DNA from 2 places in the Arthrobacter sp. NEB 688 genome. Region 2 is predicted to be linked to the other one. Evidence: riboswitches for the same ligand, from Rfam matches in the RefSeq annotation. Region 2 holds a riboswitch; the other holds the start of a gene.
The links. Region 2 has a riboswitch for S-adenosylmethionine ahead of metX (homoserine O-acetyltransferase MetX). Riboswitches for the same ligand answer to the same signal wherever they lie in the genome.

Region 1 (6,961 bases), 120 kb from region 2:
GGATGACCCCCGCTTGCGGCGGGCTGCGGGATCGTGGAGGCAGCGAGCACCCCTGCCCCTGCCGACGACCCCAGGAGACCCCGGTGAAACCCCTGCTCAGCCGTGGACAACGTGACCGGTCCCGCGCCCTCCTCACGCTCTTCAGCGGAGCGCTCGCGACGGCCGCGGTCGCGGCGACCGGCGCCGCGACGGCCGCCGTCGCCCGCGAGAGCGCCGCCACCGACGCGGTCAAGGCGCAGCACCAGGCCGAGGCCGACGCCAAGGCCGCGCAGGAGTACCACGACCAGCTGGTCGCCTGGGCCAAGGACCACCCGGTCGTCGTCCAGAAGCAGCGCAAGCACAAGACGGTCGTCGGGAAGAAGACCATCGTCCGGGCCGCGGCCACCGGCAGCGCCGGGGTCGGCGGCGGGTGGAGCGCCCCCTCGGGCGGCGGCTCCTCCTCCGGCGGTGGCGGCAGCTCCTCCGGCGGTGGCTCGTCGTCGGGCGGCGGCTCGTCCTCCGGTGGCGGTGGTGGCTCCTCCTCGGGCGGTGGGTCCTCCGCGCCCGCTCCCGCACCGGCTCCCCCCCCGCCCCCGCCCCCGCCGCCGAGCACCGGGTCGTGACCACGGTGGAGGCACCGGACGCCCTGCGGCTCCACCCGGAGCACGGGGCGGCCTCCTGGCGCGCCATCGGCACCTACGTCGACGTCCGCACGACGCCGGCCGCCCTCGAGGCGGTCGTCGAGCTCGTGGCCGGGGTCATCGACGAGGTCGACGAGACCTGCAGCCGCTTCCGGGCCGACAGCGACCTCTCGCTGGCCAACGCGAGCCCGGGCCGTCCGGTGCCCGCCTCCCCCGTGCTCCTCGGCGCCGTCCGCGTCGCCCTCGAGGCGGCTCGCGGCACCGACGGCCTCGTCGACCCGACGCTCGGCGAGGTGCTCGTCGGCGCCGGCTACGACCGCACGTTCGCGCTCGTCCCGGGCGAGGCCCCCGGGCCCGCCACCCTCCCGACGCGGCCCGGCTCGTGGCGCGACGTCGTCGTCGGCGAGACCACCCTCACCGTGCCCCCCGGCGCCTCGCTCGACCTCGGCGCCACCGGCAAGGCCTGGGCCGCCGACCTCGCCGCGCTCACCGTCGTCGACGAGCTCGAGGTGCCCGTGCTCGTGAGCGTCGGTGGCGACGTGCGCCTGCACTCCCCCGACCCGTCCACGATGCCCGCGCAGCCGATCCGCCTCGGGCACAACCTCGCCGACCTCGACGCCGGGGGCGACACCCTGACCGTCCACGTCGGCGCGGGGGGCGTCGCCACCTCGAGCGTCTCGGCCCGCTGCTGGCGCCGCGGCGGCCGGCAGTGGCACCACATCGTCGACCCGCGCACGGGCGCCCCCGCAGGCGGGCCGTGGCGCACCGTCACCGCCCTCGGGCACACCGCGTGCGCCGCGAACACCGCCTCGACCGCGTCCGTCGTCCTCGGGGACGACGCCGAGGCCTGGCTCACCGACCACGCGGTCGCCGCCCGGCTCGTCGCCCACGACGGCTCCGTCACCACCACGCCCGCCTGGCGGGCCGCCCACCTGGAGGACCCCCGATGACCTCGCCGCTGCTCTGGTACCTCAACCGCGGGACCGGGATCGTGCTCGTCGTCGTCTTCACCCTGACCGTCCTGCTCGGCGTGCTCGCGACCGGCCGCGGGGTCTCGCGCTGGTGGCCGCGCTTCGTGACCCAGGGGCTGCACCGCGGGCTCGCCGCCGTCTCCGTCCTGCTGCTCCTCGCGCACGCCGTCGTCGCGGTCGTCGACGAGTTCGTCGACATCCGGTGGTGGCAGGCGGTCGTGCCCTTCGGCGCGACCTACGAGCCGCTCTGGCTCGGCCTCGGCACCCTCGCGCTCGACCTCACGGTCGTCGTCGTCGCCACCTCGCTGGCCCGCTCCCGCCTGCCGCACCGCCTCTGGTTCGTCCTCCACCTCACGACGTACCTCGCGTGGGTGGCCGGCGTCGCGCACGGCCTGGGCATCGGCACCGACGCCCGGGTCGGGTGGTCGCTCGTCATCACCACGGCCTGCGTCGGGGTCGTCGTCCTCGCCGGCCTCGGGCGGGTCGTCGCGGTCCTCCGAGCCCGCCGTCGGACCTCCCGCGAGCGTCGCGTGGTCGCCGCACCGACCCGCACCCTCACGGTCGACGGGGGCCGGCGATGACCATCCGCCCCCCGGCCCGCGTCCACGTCCGGCCCGGCCCGCTCCTGCTCTCGGGGGTCGACGACGGCCTCTCGCTGCGGGCCCACCGCGCCCGCTTCGGCGACCTGCCGCGTCACGACCTCGACGCCCTCGTCCGGCTCGCCGAGTCGGGGTCGGTGCGCGGTCGCGGCGGCGCCGGCTTCCCCCTGTCCCGCAAGCTGCGCACCGTCGCCGACGGCCGCGGGCTGCGTCCGTCCCGGCGCCCGGTCGTCGTCGTCAACGCGGCCGAGGGCGAGCCCGCGAGCGCCAAGGACGAGGCGCTGCTCGGCATCGCGCCGCACCTCGTCCTCGACGGCGCCGAGCTCGCCGCCCGCGCGCTCGGGGCCCGCCGGGTCCACGTCGTCACCTCCGAGGACCGGCCGCTCATCGGGCGGGCCGTGCTCGACGCCGTCGCGGAGCGCGGCGACTCCCGGGTCACCTGGACGACGCACGTCGCCGAGGGACGCTTCGTGGCCGGCCAGGCCCGGGCCGTCCTCGAGCTGATGGCCGGCCGCCCCGGGCTGCCGGTCACCGCGTGGGCGCCCGAGGCCGTCGACGGCCACAAGGGCCGCCCGACCCTCCTGTCGAACGCCGAGTCGTGGGCCCACCTCGCCGCCGCAGCGCTCGTCGGGCCGCAGCGCTACGCCGCGCTCGGCACCGCGGACGAGCCCGGCACGACGCTGCTGACGCTCACCCGCCCGGCCGACCACCGCGGACGCATCGACGTCGCGACGGTCGTCGAGGTCGAGCACGGGGCCCGCGCCGCCCGCGCCCTCGACGCCGCCGCCCTCGCGGCGCCGCTGCTCGTCGGCGGCTTCCACGGCGCGTGGCTGCACCCCCGCGACCTGCCCTCGCTCACGTGGTCGCAGGCCCACCTGCGCTCGCTCGGGGCGAGCCTCGGCGCCGGGGCGGTCGTCTCGCTCGGCGACGGCTCGTGCCCGGTCGCCCGGACCGCGCAGTGGACGACCTACCTCGCCGACGAGACCGCGGGCCGCTGCGGCCCCTGCCGCAACGGGCTGCCGGCCCTCGCCGAGGAGGTGCGCGGCCTCGCCGAGGGCGCCGACACCCGGCGCCGGGTGCAGGAGCTGACCGGCCTCGTGACCGGCCGCGGCGCGTGCGCCCACCCGGACGGCACCTCGCGGCTGGTCCGCAGCCTGCTCACCACGCTCGCCGACCACGTCGACGAGCACCTGGCCGGCGGCTGCGGCTGCGCGGCGCACGTCCCGGTGAGGGTCGCGTGAGCGCGGGGACGCCGGCGGCGCGCCACGAGCTGCGCGTCGACTGGCCGGACTGCCGGGCCCGGGGCCTGTGCGCCGAGCTGCTGCCCGAGCGCATCGCCCTCGACGAGTGGGGCTACCCGGTCCTCCTCGGTCCGGTGCCCGCCGACGAGCTGACGCTCGCCCGCGAGGCCGTGACGGCCTGCCCGCGCCGGGCGCTGCACCTCGTCCCTCGCAGGCCCTGAGCGCGGCCCACCCTCACCAGGGCAGGGCGACGTCGAGGTCGCGCGGGTCGTCCGCCGGCACCCAGCCACGGCCCGGCTCCTCGACGTAGGCGACGCCCGGGCCCTCCGCGGCCAGCGACGCGACGGCGGCGAGCAGCCGCTCGACGTGCTCGTCGGTCGTCGCGAGGCCGGCGCTCGCCCGCACCGCCGTCACGGCCCCGACCCCGTCCCGGGTCAGCAGCGTGTCGACGAGCCGGTGCGCGCAGAACTTGCCCGCCCGCACCCCGATGCCGTGCTCGGCGCTGAGGGCCGCGGCGACGAGGTGGCTGTCGAGCCCGTCGACGGTGAAGGCCACGACCGGGACCCGCGGGTGCTCCGGACCGAAGAGCGAGTGCACGCGCACGCCGGGGATGCCCGCGAGGCCCTCGAGCAGCCGGTGCCCGAGCCGCGCCTCGTGCGCCTCGACGGCCGCCCGGTGGGTGCGGACGGCGGCGCACGCGGCGGCGAGCGCCACCGCCCCGAGGACGTTCGGGCTGCCACCCTCGTGGCGGGCGGCCCCCGTCGCCCACGTCACCGCCTCCGCCGAGACCGCCGCGCTGGCCCCTCCACCAGCGAGGTGGGGCTCGGCGGCGTCCAGCCAGTCGGCCCGGCCGACGAGCACGCCCGCGCCGTACGGGGCGTGCAGCTTGTGCCCCGAGAACACGACCCAGTCCGCGCCGAGCGCGGCGAGGTCGACCGGCCGGTGGGCGACGAGCTGGGCGGCGTCGACGAGGACGCGCGCGCCGTGCCGCCGCGCGACGGCGACGACGCGCTCGAGCGGCCAGAGCTCGCCGGTGACGTTCGAGGCGCCGGTGACGACGACGAGCGGCGCGGGCCCGTCGGCCAGCCCGGCGAGCGTCGACTCCAGGCGGCCGAGGGCCTCCTCGGGCGAGGCGGGCACCGGCAGGCGGTGCGTGTCGGCGGCCGGCCACGGCAGGAGCGACGCGTGGTGCTCGGTGTCGAACACGACGACCGGCGTCCCCGCGGGCAGCGCGCGGGCCAGGAGGTTGGTCGCCTCGGTCGTCGTGCGCACGAAGACGACGAGGTCGTCGGCGCGCGCCCCGACGAAGCGCGCGACCTCCTCGCGGGCCGCCTCGTAGTGGGCGCTGGTGACCCGCGAGAGCCATCCGGTGCCGCGGTGGACCGAGCTGTAGCCGCGGGTGGCCGTCACGACCGCGCGGGCCACGGACTCCAGCGCGGGCGTCGAGGCGGCGTGGTCGAGCTGGGCGTACTCGACGAGCGCGCCGGAGACGACGGGCACGGGGTCGGGCGTCACCACCGCGGGCAGGCGGCGGGCCGGGCGCGCGGGGCCGGCATGGACCGCGGCGACGGGGGTGGTGAGGTGCGTGGCGGTGTGGTGCGTGGACATCGGGGCCTCCTGGAGGGCCTCGTGGACCCTCGGGGACGGCCCCGGGACCCGCGCTTGCCGACGCCACGGCGGCGCCGACCAGGTCGTCACCCGGGGCACCCCACCGCGGAGGAGGGTTGCCGGCCAGCGAGCCGGGGCTTGTCACTGGCACTCATGACCTACGCCGACGAGTGTGACAAGGCCGCGCGGGCCCCGTCATCCGGGGTCCACGACGTGGGACGGCGCCCGCCGCCCCGCCCGCTCCCCCGGCCTCAGGCGTCGTCGGCGGCGTGCACGCGAGCGCCGTCGACGAAGGTCTGCAGCACGCGCGTCGCGCCGATCTCCTCGGGCGGCCCGGCGAACGGGTCGCGGTCGAGGACGACGAGGTCGGCCAGCGCCCCCTCCCGGATGCTGCCCGTGCCCTCGTGGCGGTTCACGAACGCCGAGCCGGCGGTGTAGGCGGTGAGCGCGGTCGCGAGGTCGAGCCGCTGCTCGGGGAGGAACACCGGGTGCTCGGGCTCCCCCTCGCGGTGCGCCTCGGGGATCTGCCGTGTCACCGCGACGTGGACGGCCGCGAGCGGGTCGGCCGTCGAGACCGCCCAGTCCGAGCCCATCGCCAGCGTCGCGCCGGAGCGGTGCAGGTCGCCGAAGGGGTACTGCCACGACGTGCGCGGCTCGCCGAGGAACGGGATGGTCAGCTCGACCATCTGCGCCTCGAGCGCGGCCCAGAACGCCTGGAGGTTGGCGACGACGCCGAGCTCGCGGAAGCGGTGGACGTCGTCGGGGTGGATGACCTGCACGTGCGCGATGTGGTGGCGCGCGTCGCGGCGGCCGTTGGCGGCGACCGCCCCCTCGACGGCGTCGAGGCACTCGCGCACGGCGCGGTCGCCGATGGCGTGGAAGTGCAGCTGGAAGCCCGCGGCGTCGAGCTGCACGGCGGCCGGCATCAGGGTCTCGACGGGGACGAACGAGATGCCCGAGTTGTCGGTGTACCGGCCGTGGCCGTCGCAGTACGGGTCGAGCATCGCCGCGGTGAAGTTCTCGGGCACGCCGTCCTGCATGATCTTCACGCTCGTCGCACGGAACCGGCTGGTGGACAGGGCATCCCGCCGCTCGATGATGTCGGGTACCTGCTCCAGACCGGAGTTGCGGTCCCACCAGAGCGCGCCGACGACGCGTCCGGTCAGCCGCCCGGACGCGTCCGCCGCCCGGTACGCCCGCGCCGGGTTCCCGCCGTCGCCGTAGTCGCCGATGATCGCGTCCTGCCACGCCGTCACGCCGAGCGCGTGGAGGTGCGCCTGGGCGCGCAGCAGCCCCTCGAGGCGCTGCTCGTCGGTCGTCTCCGGGGCGATGCTCCCGACGAGGGCCATCGCGCCCTCGTGGAGCGTGCCCGAGGGGTTGCCGTCGGCGTCGCGCTCGATGCGCCCGTCGCGCGGGTCCGGGGTGTCGCGGTCGATGCCCGCCCGGCGCAGCGCCTCGGACGACACCCACGCGCCGTGCCCGTCGCGGTTGGGCAGGAAGGCCGGCCGACCGCCCACGACGGCGTCGATGGCCGCGGCCGTCGGCGTCCCGCCGGGGAAGGCGGCCATCGACCAGCCGGCGCCGAGCACCCACTCCTCGTCCGGGTTCTCGCGGACGTACCGCCCGATCCGCTCGAGGTAGGCGTCGGCGCCCGAGAGCTCGGTGAGGTCGCAGCGCAGCATGTCGACGCCCGCCCACACCGGGTGCACGTGCGCGTCCTGGAACCCGGGCAGGAGCATCCGCCCGCGCAGGTCGACGTGCTCGGTGCGCGACGTCGCGAGGTCGAGGACCTCGTCGTGCCCGACGGCGACGACCCTCCCCCCGTCGACGGCGACGGCGGTCGGGCGCGAGCGCACCGCCCGCGACGTGAAGACCGGTCCGCCGGAGAAGACCATGTCGACCACGGTCATCCACCTCCCATG
Region 2 (6,961 bases):
ACCGTCTGGCGCGCGGCCGTCGGTCGGCGCCGGCGCGGCGACCGGCTGCGGGCGCTGCTCCTGCCCGCCGAGGGCCGTCGCCAGTGGGCGTCGCTCCTGCGCCTGCCGGGGCGCCGCCGCGACGACGCGCTCGCGTCCGAGCGCGAGGACGAGCGCACCCCGGTCGGCTGAGGCCGGCCCGGGCCCCCTCCCCCGCGCACGACGGCGGGGCCGCCTCCCGGGTGGGAGGCGGCCCCGTCGTCGGTGGTGCGCAGGACCTCAGTCGAGGTAGTCGCGCAGCGCTTGGCTGCGGCTCGGGTGGCGCAGCTTGCTCATCGTCTTGGACTCGATCTGGCGGATCCGCTCGCGGGTGACGCCGTAGACCTTGCCGATCTCGTCGAGGGTCTTCGGCTGGCCGTCGGTCAGGCCGAAGCGCATCGAGACGACGCCCGCCTCCCGCTCGGAGAGGGTGTCGAGGACGCTGTGCAGCTGCTCCTGGAGGAGGGTGAAGCTCACGGCGTCGGCCGGGACGACCGCCTCGGAGTCCTCGATGAGGTCACCGAACTCGCTGTCGCCGTCCTCGCCGAGCGGGGTGTGCAGCGAGATGGGCTCGCGACCGTACTTCTGGACCTCGACGACCTTCTCGGGCGTCATGTCCAGCTCCTTGGCCAGCTCCTCCGGGGTGGGCTCGCGCCCGAGGTCCTGGAGCATCTGGCGCTGGACGCGGGCCAGCTTGTTGATGACCTCGACCATGTGCACCGGGATGCGGATGGTGCGCGCCTGGTCGGCCATCGCGCGGGTGATCGCCTGGCGGATCCACCACGTCGCGTAGGTCGAGAACTTGTAGCCCTTGGTGTAGTCGAACTTCTCGACCGCACGGATGAGGCCGAGGTTGCCCTCCTGGATGAGGTCGAGGAAGAGCATCCCGCGACCGGTGTAGCGCTTGGCGAGGCTGACGACGAGGCGCAGGTTGGCCTCGAGGAGGTGGTTCTTGGCCTTCTTGCCGTCCTGGGCGATCCACCAGAGCTCGCGCTTGAGCTTCATGTCGATCTTCGCGCCGGAGTTCAGCTGCTCCTCGGCGAACAGGCCGGCCTCGATGCGCTTGGCGAGCTCGACCTCCTGCTCGGCGTTGAGGAGGGCGACCTTGCCGATCTGCTTGAGGTAGTCCTTGACCGGGTCGGCCGTGGCGCCGGCGGTGACGACCTGCTGCGCCGGGGCGTCCTCGTCGTCGTTGGTCATGACGAAGCCGGCGTCCTCGGTCTCGCCCTCGGGCTTCTTCGCCGCGGTGTCGCCGCTCTCCTCGTCCTCGGCTGCGAGGTCCTCCTCGAGGTCGACGGCGGCGTCCTCCGCCGGGGCCGCGGTCTTGGCGGCCGTCTTCTTCGCGGGGGCGGCCTTCTTCGCGGGGCCCGCGGCCGCAGCGGTGGCGGCCTTGCGGGTCGTCGTGGCGGCGGCGGTCTTCTTGGCGGCGGCCTCGGACGGGGCGGCCTTCTTCGCCGCGGGCTTCGCGGCGGCCTTCTTCGTCGTCGCGGTCGTCGCCTTCTTGGCGGTGCGGGTCGCGGCCGCGGCGACACCGGCGGTGTCGTCGTGGCGGACCTCGATGCCCTGGTCGCCGAGCGCGCGCAGGACGACCCGGCCGCGGGCCGGGGTCACGTCGGCGGCGCGCATCGCCTCGGCGACCTGCGTTCCGCTCACCGACCCGTTGGTCCGCCCCGCACGCACGAGGTTCTGGAGGGCCTCGTGGGAGAACTCAGGGGGGAGGGTGCTCGGTTCGGAGGGCTTCGAGGACACAGGCGACACCGACTACCTTTCGTCGCGGAGAACCGCGGGACCGGGACGCGAAGGTCGCGGTGCTGCGGTGGTGAGGGTCCGGGGAGTGGCGCTCCGGCTGATCGGTTCGACCCCATCCGGCCCGGTGCGCTCTACCATTATAACTTTGCCGGGCGCGAACCCCCACATCCACCCGTGCCGCGAGGGCACGAGCCAGCGTCGCAGCCGCCCTGGGGGCGCTGCGGCACAGCGGAACCGGGTGGGTCAGCCCTTGACGGCGAGCACTGCGCACGGCGCGTCGAGCAGGATGCGCTGCGCGTTGGAGCCGAGGATCAGCTTGCCGACGGGCGTGCGCCGGCGCAGGCCGATGACGATGAGGTCGGCGTCGGTCTCGTTCGCGACGGCGATGAGGTCCTCCGCGGGCTCGTTGCCCCGGACGAGCTGACGCACCTCCATCTCGGCGCCGGCGGCCTTCATCTCGTCGGTGGCGCGGCGCAGCTCCTCCTCCGCGGAGCGCGCGGTCTCGTCGTCGAGGCCCCCCCGGTGGGAGTTGATGACGACGAGTCGGCTCCCCCGGCCCTTCGCCTCCTCGACCGCGCGAGCCAGAGCGGCCCGCCCCTCCTTCGTCGGGACGAAGCCAACGACGATCGTCACGATGTCCTCCTCGGCGCTGCTGCGGTCAGTCAGTCGACCGTACCGCAGGCCGCGTCGGGTTCCGTGCCAAGCACGGCGCGGATGAGCGCCCCGACCTGCGCGACCTCGGTGAGGAACCCGTCGTGCCCCGCCTCGGACTCGATGGTGCTCGAGCCGGTGCCCGGACGGGCCCGGACGATCTCGTCGGACAGCCGCACGGGGTAGAGGCGGTCGGTACTGACGCCGGCGACGTGGAGCAGTCCCGGGTAGGCGCGCAGCGCGGCGGCCACCCCGCCACGACCCCGGCCCACGTCGTGGCTGTTCATCGCCTCGGACAGGACGACGTAGCTGTTGGCGTCGAAGCGGCGTGCGAGCTTGGTCGCGTGGTGGTCGAGGTAGCTCTCGACGTCGTAGCGCCCGCCCCCGCCGAGCGGGTCCTCCCCCGCCCGCGGGCGCCGGCCGAAGCGGGCGTCGAGCTCGCTCTCGTGGCGGTAGGTCGTGTGCGCGATGCGCCGGGCGATGCCGAGCCCGGTGACCGGCGAGCGGCCGGTGTCGTAGTAGTCGCCGTCCTGGTAGTCCGGGTCGTGGCGGATCGCGAGCAGCTGCGGCTGGCACCAGGCCACCTGGTCGGCGGTGGACGCGGCGGTCGAGGCGAGGACGAGCGCCCGCCGCACCCGGGTCGGCGCGGAGGCCGCCCACTCCAGGGCCCGCATCCCGCCCATCGACCCGCCGAGCACGAGCGCCCAGGCGTCGATGCCGAGGTGGTCGGCGAGCGCCACCTCGGCGGCGACCTGGTCGCGGATCGTGACGAACGGGAAGCGCCCGCCCCACGGCCGTCCGTCCGGCGCGGCCGACGACGGACCGGTGCTCCCCTGGCACCCCCCGACGACGTTGGCCGCGACGACGAACCAGCGGTCGGTGTCGAGCGGGGCCCCGGGCCCGACGAGCCCGGGCCACCAGCCCTCCGTCGGGTGCCCGGGCCCGGCCGGCCCGACGACGTGGCTGTCACCGGTCAGGGCGTGCTCGACGAGCACGGCGTTGTCGCCGCTCGGCGAGAGGGTGCCCCACGTCTCGTACGCGAGGGTCACCCCCGGCAGGACGCCCCCGCGCTCGAGCGGGAGGTCGCCGACCGACGCGAAGCGGCGGTCGCCGACGGGGTCGCCGGGACGCCAGACGGCTCCGGTCGACCGGGTCGGGGTGGCGGTCATCGATGGGGCTCCTCGGCACTCGCGCTTGCCGCGGGGGCTGGACCGCGGCCGGGTCATCACCCGGGGCACCCCACCGCGTGGAGGGTTGCCGCCCAGCAAACCGGGGTTTGGCGCTGGGACTCATGACCTGCCCCGATGGTACCGGGTACCGGCGTCCGCCACCGGCGCTCGTCCGCTCCTCGAACGGTCCGGCCCGACCCCTCGTCGTCACCCGCTCGTCCCGCTCGTCCCGCTCGTTTCCCTCGTCCTCGCTCATCCGGCACGCCCCAGCCGCTGCACGCCGGGCACCGGCCGGCCGGGGCGCAGCCCGTGCTCGACGACCCGGCCGAGCAGCTGCGCGAGGCGGTAGCCCGGCTCGACCCGCAGCGCCCGCTCGAGGGCGGCCCGCGCCACGGCGCCGTCCCCGACCTGCCACGCCAGCTGCGCCGCCGTCGTGCACACCGCGGCGACGTCGTCCGGCCGGTCGTCGGGGACCGACCGGGCGAGCGCCAGGAGGCGCTCGAGCAGCGCGTGGCGGCCCTCGGCCCCCCGCCCCGGGTGCCGCCACGACCCCATGCCGGCCCACCGCGGCACGTGCCGCTCGAGCAGCGCGACCACCACCGCGTCCAGCTCCGAGCGCGGCACCACCCCGGGCGCGACCCAGGCGATGAGGGCGTCGCGCAGCGCGATGTCGCGCAGCCCCTCGACCGCCCGGGCGAGCACCTCGGGGGGCGCCTCGGGCCGCCCCCGCTCCCCGGCGACCGGGGGCGCCAGCACGGCCGCCCAGGCCCGCACGGCCTCCCGCCGGACGCGGGTGCTGCCGCGGCGGGAGCGACGGTCGCCGGCCGGCAGCGACAGCCACGCCCCCACCTCGGTGGCCCGCCCGGCCTCGGGCTCGACGAGCCCGTCGACCGCCGCGCGGTCCGGCAGCGGGGCGTGCCCGAGGGCGACGAGCTCGGCGACGGCCGGCACGGCCTCCGACGCGGGCACCGGGACGCCCTCCGGCGGGCAGCACGTGCGCTCGCACACCGGGGAGTAGCGCCGCCCGGCCCGGACGACCGACACCTCCAGCACCTCGGCGCCGTGCGACTCGACGGCCTCGAGCAGCGCGAGGAGGAGGGGGTCGGCCTCGTGCGCCTCGTCCTCGTAGCCGACGAGGAGGACCGGGCCGTCCACCTCGCGGCGCAGCGGCCCCATGACCGCCTCGACCGTGTCCGGCACGTGGTCCGGCGGTGGGAGGTCGACGCGCGCGACGAAGTGCACGCGGCGCGCGCGGTCGAGGGCGACCACGACGACGCTGCGCGCCGGGTGGTAGCCGAGCTGGTAGGGCAGGACGGCGAGGAGCTCGTCGGGCCCGTGGACGGTCGTGGCATCGCTCATGCGGCCACGCTGCCCGGCGCGACCGGCCCCCGGTAGACGCGGCGGACGATCTGTGGACGACGAGGCGCGCACCCGTCACCTGTGGACGACGGACCCTCCCGCTCGGGCGGGACCGGGCCCGCCGACCTCAGCCGACGACGTCGCCGGGGACCGTCTGCGGGCCGCGCCCGTGCTCGCGCTCCCACTCGAGGAACTTCTCGGTCTCCTCGACGAGGGTCGTCGCGACCCAGCCGAGGACCATCGCGTCGTCGGCGAGGCCGAGCACGCCGAGGACGGCCTCGGGCAGCAGGTCGACCGGCGAGACGACGTAGGCCGCCCCGGCGGCGACGAGGCCGAGCTTGCCCATCGAGGTGCCGGTGTACTCACCGGAGCGGATGGCGGCCACCATCCGCGGGACGGCGACGGCACGGTCGCCGAGCGAGGGGCCGCCGGCCTTCGTGGCGAGCCGGATGGCGCGCCCGAGGGCGCCGACGTAGGCGAGGCTGCGGGCTCTGGCCATGGGGGTTCCTCCTGGGGTTCGCGGCGGGTCAGGCGGGGCCGAGGTGCCCGGCGACGGCCGGGAACTCGCGCTTGGCGTCGACGGCGAGACGGCGGAGCAGGATGACGTCGACGCCCGCGCCGACGACGCCGCCGACGACCGGGACGCCCCGGCCGAAGCGCGAGAGCACGCCCTTGCCGGAGCTCGCGACCAGCTTGAAGAAGACGCCCTTCTTGACGACCATCGCGGCCGGCCCGGGCAGCCGCTGGGCGGCGAGGTTGGCGAACCCGCCGACCGGGGCGGCGACCCCGGCCTTGGCGAGGAGGTCGTCGGCGTCGGCGCCGGCGAGGGTGAGCAGGACGGCGGCCCGGACCTGCGGCTGCGCGATGTCGTGGCCGCGGACGCGGGCGATGGCGGCGGTCATCCGCGTGGCGAGCGCGTAGTACGCGACGACGTTGGCGGGCAGGGCGATCGGCAGGGTGACGAAGCCGCCGAGGCCGGTGAGGAAGCCCTCGGCACCGGCGAGGCGCAGGTGCGAGCGGACGATGCCGTCGACGGCCTTCTCGACGTCGCCTCCGGCCGATCGCAGCGCGGCGTCGGCGATCTTCGCGGCGGGGTCGAAGGGGCCACGGCCGTCGATGCCGACGTCGAGGATCTGGTCGACCACGCGCACGGCCTGGCGGCCCACGACGCCGTCGTCGGCCTTCGGGTCGGTGGCGCGCTCGAGCGCGGAGCGGGTGTCGCTCACGGCGTCCTTGGTGGTGCGGCCTCGGTCGAGCAGTCCCACGCGTGGTCCTCCTGGTGCCCCGGGGCGGCCCGTCGGGTCCGCGCGTGTCCGGCTCCGGCCATCCTGCCACGCAGCCCCCTGACCTGCGGCGGCCCGGTCCGCGTCATCGGCGACGGTGGCGAGCCGTACGCTCGGCGCCATGCTGACGGGCGAGGTGGCGGTGCTCGTCGCGGGCACCGGGGGGCGCACGGTCGCCGTCCTCCACCGCGACCGGGTCGTCACCGTCCCCGCGGCCGAGGCGCCCGCGCTCGTCGCCCGGCTCGAGGCCGAGCACCACCCGCGCTGGGTCTGGTGGTCGGCCCGCGAGGCCGCCGGCGCCGTCGTCGGCGCGCGCGTGCACCTGGCCCGGGCCTGGGACCTCGCCGAGGCCCACCGGCTGCTGCACGGCAGGTGGGACGCCCCGCCCGCCCTCGTCTGGGCCGCCGCGCACGGGCTGCCGGCCGGCTCGGTGCCGGCTCCCCCCGGCGACGACCTCTTCGACCTCGTCGGCGCCGCCGACCTCCCGCCGGACGACGTCCTCGTCGACCACGCCGGGCACCTGCGCGGCGACCACGTGCGCTGGCTCGAGGACCCCGGCCACCTCGCGGCGTGGGCCCGGGCCGCGCTCGACGCCGCACGGCGCCAGCTCGAGCAGATGGGGGCCGCCTCGGCGCGGCTGCCCGCGACGACCGCCTCGGAGTCCGCCGCCGCGCTGCTCTGCCTCGAGCTCGAGCGCGACGGCCTCCCCCTCGACCGCGCGACGACCGAGGC

Region 1: another riboswitch for S-adenosylmethionine. It lies ahead of HL663_RS10670 (aminotransferase class V-fold PLP-dependent enzyme); the one in region 2 lies ahead of metX (homoserine O-acetyltransferase MetX).

What each region holds. Positions count from the first base shown of each region.
Region 1 is NZ_CP053707.1:2,257,771-2,264,731, reverse strand. Features, by position in the region: gene HL663_RS19140 (hypothetical protein) at 84-602, shown strand; gene HL663_RS10690 (FAD:protein FMN transferase) at 599-1,570, shown strand; gene HL663_RS10685 (ferric reductase-like transmembrane domain-containing protein) at 1,567-2,172, shown strand; gene HL663_RS10680 (NADH-ubiquinone oxidoreductase-F iron-sulfur binding region domain-containing protein) at 2,169-3,431, shown strand; gene HL663_RS10675 (ferredoxin) at 3,428-3,652, shown strand; gene HL663_RS10670 (aminotransferase class V-fold PLP-dependent enzyme) at 3,666-5,039, opposite strand; SAM riboswitch class IV at 5,085-5,198, opposite strand; gene HL663_RS10665 (amidohydrolase) at 5,291-6,949, opposite strand; gene HL663_RS10660 (ABC transporter permease) at 6,946-6,961, opposite strand, start outside.
Region 2 is NZ_CP053707.1:2,381,419-2,388,379, reverse strand. Features, by position in the region: gene HL663_RS11215 (transglutaminase TgpA family protein) at 1-171, shown strand, start outside; gene HL663_RS11210 (RNA polymerase sigma factor) at 259-1,767, opposite strand; gene HL663_RS11205 (universal stress protein) at 2,011-2,400, opposite strand; gene metX (homoserine O-acetyltransferase MetX) at 2,430-3,587, opposite strand; SAM riboswitch class IV at 3,604-3,715, opposite strand; gene HL663_RS11195 (DUF4192 domain-containing protein) at 3,840-4,946, opposite strand; gene HL663_RS11190 (YkvA family protein) at 5,074-5,445, opposite strand; gene HL663_RS11185 (EcsC family protein) at 5,474-6,211, opposite strand; gene HL663_RS11180 (DNA polymerase) at 6,351-6,961, shown strand, end outside.